Regions from separate parts of the Methylobacterium sp. 37f genome, predicted to be linked through region 2. Evidence: riboswitches for the same ligand, from Rfam matches in the RefSeq annotation. Region 2 holds a riboswitch; each other region holds the start of a gene.

Region 1 (3,267 bases), on a different contig from region 2:
GCGAGCCGCTGTGGCGTGGAATGTTGAGCAGCGGTGATCCGACCCTTAGCACCTCGTCGCGGGTGACCGCCGCGTCGATGAAGGCGTATCCGCCAATCACCCGGAACTCGGGCGTGACCTGCCCAACCAGGCTGACGTCGAAGCCCTGGCTGCGCACCGCCCCGGCGGCGATCTGGAAGAAGAAGTCTGCCGGGTCGGTGGTGAGTACGTTCTCCTTCTCGATGTGGAAGGCGGCGGCCGTCACGCTGAGGCCGTCGAACAGGTCGAGCTTGGTCCCGACCTCGTAGGCGAACCCGGTCTCGGGCGCGAAGGGCCGGGACGCGCTGTCGAAGCCGGTGTTGGGGCGGAACGAGGCGGCGACGTTGCCGTAGAGCGCCAGGAACGACAGCGGCTGGTAGACGAGACCGGCCCGCGGCGAGAAGCCGGTGCGGTCCTGCTCGGTCCGTTCGTTCGCGACCTTGTCGCGGAAGGTCTGGTTGTAGAAGTCGGTGCGGTTGCCCAGCAGCAGCTTCCATTCCGGGCTGAGAGCGATCTGGTCCTGGAGGTAGACGGCTGTGTTGCCGACGTTCTCGCTGGCGCTGTAGCGGCGCGTGAACGGAGGCTTGGCCTGCCCGTAGACCGGGTTGAACAGGTCGATGGCGAAGGGGTCGAGACGCGGGGTCGAGCGCAGGAGGTTCTCGGTGCTGTTGTAGCGCTCGTGCTCCAGGCCGAGCAGCAGGGTGTGGGCGATGGGCCCGGTCTCGAAGCGCCCGACGAGTTCGGCCTGGCCGATGGCGACGCCCCAGGTGAAGTCGTGCTGGCGGAACTCGCGCAAGAGCGTGCGCCCGTCGTTGAGGATCCCGGTCGCGCCGGTCTGCAGGCCGGTGAGGCTTCCGGTGTTGAGGTGCGTGGCGACCCGCAAATGCCAGTCGGTGTTGAAGGCGTGCTCCAGCCGCACCTGCAGCAGCGCGCTCTCGGACACGGAATCGTCGCCCGGCTCGCCGAAGAAGCGTGAGCGCGGGACGAGGCCGAGGCGGTTGTTCACCGCGACGGTGCCGCGGTCGAAGGTCTGGCGGTTGCGCAGGTACTGCGCCTCGAACGTGATCTTGGTGTCGGGGGTGACCTGCCAGCTCACCACCGGCGCCAGGAGCACCCGGTCGCCGTCGACGAAATCTCGAAAGCTGTCCTGGCGGGCGAGCGCGCCGTTGAAGCGATAGAGCACGCTGCCGTCCTCGCTCAGCGCACCGCCGGCATCGACCGTGGTGCGGGCGGTGCCGAAGCTGCCGAACAGCGTGCCCATCTCGACGAAGGGGCGCGCTACGGGCTGCTTGGTCAGGATGTTGACGGTGCCCCCCGGATCGCTGCGTCCGTAGAGGGCTCCGGCCGGGCCCTTCAGGACCTCGATGGACTGGACGTTCTGGGTGTCGGGGGCGCCGTTGTAGCCGCGGGCGATGTTGAACCCATTCTGGAAAATGTCCTGGGTTGCGAAGCCGCGCACCGAGTACAGGGCGAGGTTCTGGGCGCCAAAATCGTTCTGTTTGCCGACCCCGGGCACGTAGTCGAGGGCGCGCTCGACCCGGGTCGCGGCGGTGTCGACCAGAACCTCCCGGGGCACCACGTCGACCTGCTGCGGCAGGTCGCGACGCGGCGTCACCGTCTTGGTGCCGCTGTAGAGGTCCGGCACCCGGTAGGTCGGCGTGGCGGTGAGGGTCCCCTCGACCGAGAGCGCGTCGAGCACCACGGCGGTCTCCTCAGAGCGCGCCCCCTGGGCTGCGACGGCGGTGGGGATCGCGCAGGACAAGGCCAGCACGGACATCAGCGGGATGGACGGTGAACGGGACACGTTGATGGGCCTCGGGCGACGGCAGTGGCACGTCACCGCGAACGAGGCCGAACCACGCGCAACGCGCATGCTTCCGCACCCGCCGGGGCACCCCGCCCAGCGTGTCTCGCGTGTGACCACGACTGACGGCAGGTCTCCTGGCTCGCGGGTCACTGCCCTTCACCGTCTTCCCGAGCGAGGCCGCTCAGTGACGTCAGTGGCGAAGGGCTCGCCGCTTACAGTTGCGGGGGCAGCCACGGCGTTGGGGCTACCCCCGCACCGCGTTCCCTTTTGATCCTCCGGGGAGGAACCGTCACGGCCGAGGTACCATGCCGACGCCCATGCCCGTCAACGGACCAAATGCAATGCACGAGGGGTTATGCCCTGCCGGCAACACTTGGGAAGACGGATCGCTCACTCCGTCCGTCAGGTCAGGACCTCGACCTGCTCCGGCGGCAAGCTACGCCACCAAGCGTCCGGGGATTGGAAAACCTCGTAGGTGAACCGGAGGACCTCATCCGGCTGGCGATGCGACGGGTCCACGCGACCGCGCTCCGCGTTGCGGGACTTGAGGACCTCCCACGGCACGTCGAACACTTTCCACTCCACAGTGAGCCCGTGTCCGGCGACGATCCCGAGCTCGCGCTCGAACACGGGTCTGGTGAGATGGGTGTCCGCCATCACCACGCTGAAGCCGTTCGTCAGGGCGGCATCCAGGGCTGCTTCCTTGACCCGGTGCAGGACTTCCCGGGCCGCATCGTCATGTGAGCCCTGCCTGAGTTCCCAGTAGACCTGTCGGTGCGGCGGCCAGAGGGTCTGCCGGAAGTCGTCGAGGGTGAGGTGAACCCAGCCGTCGAGAGGGTCGAAGCGGCGGGCGTAGGTCGTCTTCCCCGCGCCCGGGCAGCCGATCAGGCCGATCACCCTCTGGGGTGCTCCCGGACCATTCCTGCCGGGCACCGTCCGGGTCACGGTCAGGCCGTCGCCTCCGCATCCTCGTCGTCGCTCGCCGAGCCCTCGATGATCTCGCCGCGCAGGTAACGAGCCTGGGCCTCAGCGATGCGGCGTGCGCCCTGGGCGTGGCGGGTCGACACCGTGCCGCTGGGTGCCTCGGGCCCGCCGCGCTTGATCGCCACGAGTTCCGGATCACCCCAATGGTCGAGCATCGCCTGGAACGCTTCGTAGCGGCCGGTATCGAAGGCGATGCGGTCGCCCATCATGTCCTTGTAGGGATGGGCTGGGTGCAGGCCGGCGCAGGGGACCCAGCCCGCCGGGATTGGCGTCGTGGCGGCATGGGTCCGACCGCTGCGCAGGAGCTTGGGCAGCACGTGCGTGTGCGGACCCTCGGGGCTGGTGCCGCCGGACCCGGGGATCGGGGCATAGACCTCGACGCGTCCGACCCGCGCCAGGAACACCCGGTGCGGGCTCATGGCGACGAGATGCGGCCCGATGGGGTTGGCGTGGTCGAA
Region 2 (3,267 bases):
CCAGCCGCTCGGCTCCGCCACGTCGAGGATCTCGTCGTCCGGATAGGCGGCTTCGAGAAACAGCCTGGCTTCGCCCTCGGCGGCGGCCCGCACGGTCACCAGCGGTTTGGGTCCCTCGGCGGTCCTGATGTTGGCGATGAACAGCTTCGTCATGTCCGATGTCTCCCGGCGGTGATGACCGCTCACAGAGGGCGGTGACGGGCGAACAGCAAGAGGGCCGGCATCGATCGGCCGATCGCGGGGGCGAGCGCCCGCGCCGCCTCGGTGACCGAGACCGGGGTCCCCGCGGGATCGGGCCGGGCACTGGATCGTCAACCACGGCGTGCATTCCGCCACCGAAACTCGCGGATCGTCTCAACCAGACCGAAACCTCCGGGCGCCATGCTGTCCGGCGGATGATCGCCCCACGTCGCGCGATCGCGCTTGGATGGGGCCTGAGCCAGATTTCCAGACGTCGCTTCTTTCTCCAACGGGTTTCCTGCCGGATTTCGGGCCAAGCCCTGAGGCCGCTGGCCGTCGACGCCGAGTTCACCCGCGACAACGTCGACACGGCCTGTCAGGCCCTGTCGTTGAAGCTGGTGAACCTCGTCGAGGAGGACGACGAGGGCAGCTATGTCTTCCGCCTGACGCGGCCGGGCCTGCTTCTCCTCAACGGCCAGATCGAAGCGGCCGCTGCCCTGATCGACCAGGGCTTTGGTTTGCGCCGGATCAAGACACCGCCCCTCTGGGGCGCGCTCGGCAGCAAGCTCCGTCCGGGCGGACCCGGCATGTCCCTCAAGGGCAGCGGTCCGAGGGCCTACGCCACCCAGTTGATCGTGGCGGTCGCCTCCGGACACGCGATCGTCGCCGGTGACGTCGTCCGGGGCAATGCCAATGGCCCCCGCACCTGGCTCGAGGACGAGCCGGCGCCCCGCGCCGAACGCCAGATCGGACCCTCGCCGCTGCGAAGCTGGAGCCCGGATCAAGATCGGGATCGCCCGCTCTGATCGGAGGGGTGGCCGCCCATCCAGCCTTCACCCGGCCTGTCCCCGACCCCCCGGCGCTGGGCTCGGCCCTGGCTCGGCCTGGGCTGTCGCACAGGGAGCACAGGACGCCGATTTCCCGCGCGTTCGATTGACGCTGTCGGGCTTCGTCTGGTCTTCTGGCCTCGGACGGTTCCTCGGATCGAGGATCAAAAGGGAACGCGGTGCGGGCGAGAGCCCAACGCCGCGGCTGCCCCCGCAACTGTAAGCGGCGAGCCCATCATCAACACGTCACTGGGTGCCCCGGCACCTGGGAAGACGATGAGAGGGCGGTGACCCGCGAGCCAGGAGACCTGCCGTCCATCGTGGTCACACGCGAAACGCATCGGGCGGGGTGTCCTGGTGGGTGTCGGGGCGTTCGCACGCGGCGAACGGACCGACCTCGTCGCGGTGACGTGCCACAGACGTCGCCCGAGGTTTCATGTCGCCCGCTCCGTCACGGCCCCCCTACCGAACGCTCCTTCTGGTCTCCTGTGCCGGCCTGGTGCCTTACGGCGCGCAGATCCGGCCGGTCTTTGGCCAGGCGGCCGAGGCGAACCTGGCTGAACTCTCGGTCACGGCGGAGGCATCGGCGCCGCCCGGAACCGGACCGGTCGCGCAGGCGGGCTTCGTCGGCGGCGTCACCGGCATCGGCGGCGGTCTCAGGCCCGTCGATGCGGCGAGCGCGGGGGTGATATCGGGTGCGCAGATCAACAGCCGCCCGATCACCCGACCGGGAGAGGTGCTGGAAAGCGTGCCCGGTCTCATCGTCACCCAGCATTCCGGGGAGGGGAAGGCCAACCAGTTCTTCCTGCGCGGGTTCAACCTCGACCACGGCACCGACATCGCGCTGTCGATCGACGGCATGCCGGTCAACATGCGGACCCACGCCCACGGACAGGGCTATGCCGACCTCAACTTCCTGATCCCGGAACTCGTCGGCGCGGTGGAGTTCCACAAGGGTCCCTACTTCGTGCGCGATGGCGACTTCGCCTCGGCCGGTTCGGTGCGGATCGACTATCTCGACAAGACCGACCGCAACCTCGCCCTGACCTCCTTCGGCAGCTTCGGCTACAAGCGGGCGCTCACCATCGCGTCGGCACCGCTCGGGCAGGGCACCCTGCTGGTGGCGGGCGAGGCCCAGACCTATGACGGCCCCTGGGACGTGCCGGACCGTCTGGCCAAGCTCAACGGCGTCGTCCGCTACAGCCAGGGCACGGCCCTGGACGGCTTCGCCCTGACGGGCATGGCCTACTGGGCCCGGTGGAACGCCACCAACCAGATCCCGGAGCGCGCCGTCGCGGAGGGGATCATCGGCCGCTTCGGCACCCTGAACCCCACGGATGGCGGCGACACCAGCCGTTTCTCGCTCTCCGGACGCTGGAGCCGGACGAGCGACGCCGGCATCACCCGGGCGAACGCCTACGTCATCCGCTATGGGATGAACCTGTTCAACGACTTCACATATTTTCTCAACGATCCGGTCAGCGGCGACCAGTTCCGCCAGCGCGACAGCCGGGTTCTGGGCGGCGGCGAGATCAGCCACACGGTCCAGGGCGACCTCTTCGGGTTGCCGATGGAGACCGAAATCGGGCTTCAGACCCGCACGGACTCGATCCGCGTCGGCCTGTTCAACACCACCGCGCGGCAGGTCCGCTCGACGGTGCTGGACGACCGGGTGCTGGAGGCGAGCGCCGCCCTCTACGTCGAGAACCGGGTGCGCTGGACCGATTGGCTGCGCACCAGCATCGGTGTCCGGGCCGACGGATTCACCGCCGATGTCCGCTCGGACACGCCGGCCAATTCCGGCACGGCATGGGACGGCATTGTCAACCCGAAGCTCGGCCTCGTGCTCGGTCCGTGGTTCGAGACCGAGCTGTTCGTGAATTACGGCGGCGGCTTCCACTCCAACGACGCCCGCGGCGTCACCGCCACGGTCGATCCGACCAGCCCGCTCTTCAACATCCGCCGCTCGCCCTTCCTCGTGCCCTCGACCGGCTCGGAGATCGGCCTGCGCAACCGCAGCATCGCCGGGCTCGAGACCGCCGTCGCCCTGTTCCAACTCGATTTCGCCTCCGAGAACCTGTTCCAGGGCGACAGCGGCACCACCGAGCCGAGCCGCCCCACCCGCCGCTTCGGCATCGAGTGGACCAACCGCTACGCCGTAACGCCCTGGCTCTCGTTGGAGGGCGACCTGACGGTCACCAACGCCCGCTTCTCGGACCGGGACCCGATCGGCAACCGGGTGCCGGAGGCGCCGACCACC
Region 3 (3,267 bases), on a different contig from region 2:
CGCCGCGCTGCCGATTCGCCGCGAGCCGCGGCGTCGCGGCCATGCCGTGCTCGGCGCACCAGCCTTCGAGGGTCGCGGTGGCGGAGCGGCTGGCGAGCAGCCGGGCGTTCAGGCCCTCCACCACCGCCAGGGCCTCGACGCGGCCGAGATAGCTGGCCGGCCAGGCCGGCGCGGTTTCGGCGCAGGCCGGATGGATGCCCGACAGGATAAGGAGCCCGACCGGGCTGAGGGCGAAGCGCATCAGAATTCGATGCCCACCTGGGCCTTCACCCCGGCGGCGAAGTGGTGCTTCACGGAGCCCATTTCGGTGACGAGGTCAGCGGCCTCGATAAGGGCCGGCTTGGCATTGCGGCCGGTGACGATGACGTGGAGGTCGGGCCGGCGCGCCTGGAAGGCCGCCACCACTGCATCGAGGTCCAGGTAATCGTAGCGCAACGCGATGTTGAGCTCGTCCAGCACCACGAGACGGATCGTCGGATCCGCCATCAGGTCGAGGGCCTTGGCCCAGGCGTGCTCGGCGGCGGCGATGTCGCGGGCCTTGTCCTGAGTCTCCCAGGTGAAACCCTCGCCGAGGGTGTGCCAGTCGATCCGGTCCCCGAAGACCTGGAGCGCGTGCTTCTCGCCCGTGTCCCAGGCGCCCTTGATGAACTGGACCACGCCGACGCGCCAGCCATGGCCCAGCGCCCGCAGCATCAGCCCGAGGGCCGCCGTGGTCTTGCCCTTGCCGGGACCGGTGTTGACGATGAGAAGCCCCTTCTCGATCGTCTTGCCGGCGACCTCGGCGTCCTGCACCGCCTTGCGCTTCTCCATCTTTTCGCGATGGCGTTCGGCGTCGTTCACGGCGTCCGTCATGGGGTGGCTCCGGCTTGGGGTTTCACGATCAGGGGCAGGCCCGCCACCAGGAAGACGACGTGGTCGGCCTGCCGCGCGAGGCGCTGGTGCAGCCGCCCGGCGGCATCGCGAAACCGGCGGGCCAGCGCGTTGTCTGGCACGATGCCGAGCCCGACCTCGTTGCCGACCAGCACCACCGGGCCGGGCGCCGCCGCGCAGGCCGCCAGCAGCGCGGCGGTGGCGGCCTCCACGTCGGCCTCGGCCAGGATCAGGTTGGTGAGCCAGAGGGTGAGGCAATCGACCAGCACCGGCCCGGGCGCAGCGGCCACCGCCCCGGCCAGGTCCATCGGCACGTCCCGGGTGATCCAGTCGGCCGAGCGGCGCTTCCGGTGGAGCGCGATGCGGTCGCGCATCTCGTCGTCCCAGGCCTGCGCCGTGGCGAGGTACAGCCAGGGGGCGGGACAGGCCTCGATCAGCCCCTCCGCATGGGCGCTCTTGCCGGAGCGCGCGCCGCCGAGCACGAGGGTCAGTCTGGGAGGGAGGTTCGGCATGGGCCTCCTGTGCCCGAAATCGAGCCCCCGGGTCAAAGGCCGGAATCCGATCCGGGCCGCGTTGTCAGCGCGACGGCAACCGCGTAGAAGCGTGGATCGGACGGTGCCCCGGCGACGGGGTGAAAAGGGAATGCGGTGAGGGGGCGACCCTGAAACCGCAGCTGCCCCCGCAACTGTGAGCGGAGACGGGACTGCCATCGGCCACTGGAGCGATCCGGGAAGGCGGCAGGACCAGCGACCCGCGAGCCAGGAGACCTGCCGCCGAGAGTGGACCTGCCATCGAGCGTGGACCTTCCGTCCACCCGATCGATCCGTGACGGCCGCCGGCGGGGCGGCCAGGAGATGAACCGATGTCGACCAACACCCTCGTCCTGACCGGCACCCGCACCAACGAGCGTCTCGGCGCCGTGCTCGTGGCAGCCTTCCTCGGCCTCGGCCTCGTGTTCATGGCGGGCTTCGCCCCCGCGATGGCGCTGCACAATGCGGCGCACGACTTCCGCCACAGCCAGAATTTCCCCTGCCACTGAGCGCCTCCGCCTAAGGCAGACACCCCCATGATCATCCGGCTCGTGTCGGCGGCCCTGGTCGCCGGCTTCCTCGCGGCTGTGGTCGCGACGGGCCTGCAGCTCGCGCTCACCTCGCCGCTCATCATCGCGGCCGAGCGCTACGAGACGCAGGCCTCGGCAGATTCCGCACGCCTGTCGCCCGCCTCCCTGATCGTGCGCGTCCACGGCGGTCACGATCACGGCACCAAGGACCCGTCGGTCGCGGGCGGCGAGGTCGCGCCCGACTGGCAGCCGGGCCCCGGCCTGCCGCGCATGGCCTTCACGGCGCTGGCCACCCTGGTGGGCGGCGTCGGCTACGCGCTGCTGCTCGGCGCCGTGCTGTTCGCCTGCAACCGCGAGCCCAGCCCCGAGACCGGCCTGCGCTTCGCCATCGGGGGGTTCCTCGCGGTGGCCCTGGCACCGGCTCTCGGGCTGGCGCCGGAACTGCCCGGCATGGCGGCGGCGCCGCTCGCCGACCGCCAGTTCTGGTGGGTGATGACGGCGCTCGCCACCGCCATGGGGCTGTACCTCATCGCGATCCGGCGCGCGCCGATCACCATCGCGGGGGGCATCGTGCTCCTGGTCGCCCCCCATCTCGCGGGCGCGCCGGAGACCAGCCACGCCGCCTCGAACCTGCCGGCGGCCTACGCGGCGCAGTTCGCCGCACGCTCGCTCGGCATCGCCTTCGTGTTCTGGGCCGTGATCGGGCTGGCCTATGGCTGGGCCTGGGGATTGTTCGGCAAGGCCCGGACGGCCCATGCCTGACCAGTTGCAGGATCAGATACCCAAAGACTCGCCTCGGACGGACAGCGCCGCCGTCACGCTCTACGTCTGCGCCACCTGCCGGGCGGCCGGGGACGTTTCCGAGCCACGCGCCGGGGCGCGCCTGCTCGCCGCCCTCCAGGAGGCGGTGAGCGCGGGCGGTCATCCGGGCATCACGGTCGAGAGCGTCGAGTGCCTCTCGGTGTGCAAGCGGCCCTGCACGGTGGCGGTCGCGTCGCAGGGGCGCTGGACCTACGTCTACGGCGACCTCGATCCGGTCGCCTCGGCCGGCATCATCCTGGACGGCGTCGCGCTCTATGCCGAGACGCCGGACGGCATCGTACCGTGGAAGGCCCGGCCGCAGGAATTCCGCAAGGGCGTCGTCGCCCGTATTCCGCCGTTCCCGCCGCCGCTCCCGCCCACATTCCCGCCGCCCGTCGCGGCGCCCCCCCATCCGGACGCCGCCGAATGACTCTTGTCGCCAAGATTCCCTGCACGATCGTCACGGGCTTCCTCGGAGCCGGCAAGACCACGCTGGTGCGCCACCTCGTCGAGAACGCCAACGGCCGCCGCCTCGC

The links. Region 2 has a riboswitch for cobalamin ahead of J7U37_RS01760 (TonB-dependent receptor). Riboswitches for the same ligand answer to the same signal wherever they lie in the genome.
Region 1: another riboswitch for cobalamin. It lies ahead of J7U37_RS23980 (TonB-dependent siderophore receptor); the one in region 2 lies ahead of J7U37_RS01760 (TonB-dependent receptor).
Region 3: another riboswitch for cobalamin. It lies ahead of J7U37_RS05285 (CbtB-domain containing protein); the one in region 2 lies ahead of J7U37_RS01760 (TonB-dependent receptor).

The regions. Positions count from the first base shown of each region.
Region 1 covers NZ_JAGHKN010000064.1:5,786-9,052, reverse strand. The annotation lists gene J7U37_RS23980 (TonB-dependent siderophore receptor) at 1-1,822, opposite strand, end outside; cobalamin riboswitch at 1,932-2,131, opposite strand; gene J7U37_RS23975 (AAA family ATPase) at 2,228-2,722, opposite strand; gene J7U37_RS23970 (hypothetical protein) at 2,773-3,267, opposite strand, start outside.
Region 2 covers NZ_JAGHKN010000002.1:71,912-75,178, reverse strand. The annotation lists gene J7U37_RS01770 (hypothetical protein) at 1-153, opposite strand, end outside; gene J7U37_RS01765 (hypothetical protein) at 396-986, shown strand; cobalamin riboswitch at 1,136-1,338, shown strand; gene J7U37_RS01760 (TonB-dependent receptor) at 1,444-3,267, shown strand, end outside.
Region 3 covers NZ_JAGHKN010000005.1:114,321-117,587, forward strand. The annotation lists gene J7U37_RS05270 (hypothetical protein) at 1-241, opposite strand, end outside; gene cobO (cob(I)yrinic acid a,c-diamide adenosyltransferase) at 241-852, opposite strand; gene cobU (bifunctional adenosylcobinamide kinase/adenosylcobinamide-phosphate guanylyltransferase) at 849-1,382, opposite strand; cobalamin riboswitch at 1,467-1,660, shown strand; gene J7U37_RS05285 (CbtB-domain containing protein) at 1,733-1,909, shown strand; gene J7U37_RS05290 (CbtA family protein) at 1,937-2,692, shown strand; gene J7U37_RS05295 (DUF1636 domain-containing protein) at 2,685-3,161, shown strand; gene cobW (cobalamin biosynthesis protein CobW) at 3,158-3,267, shown strand, end outside.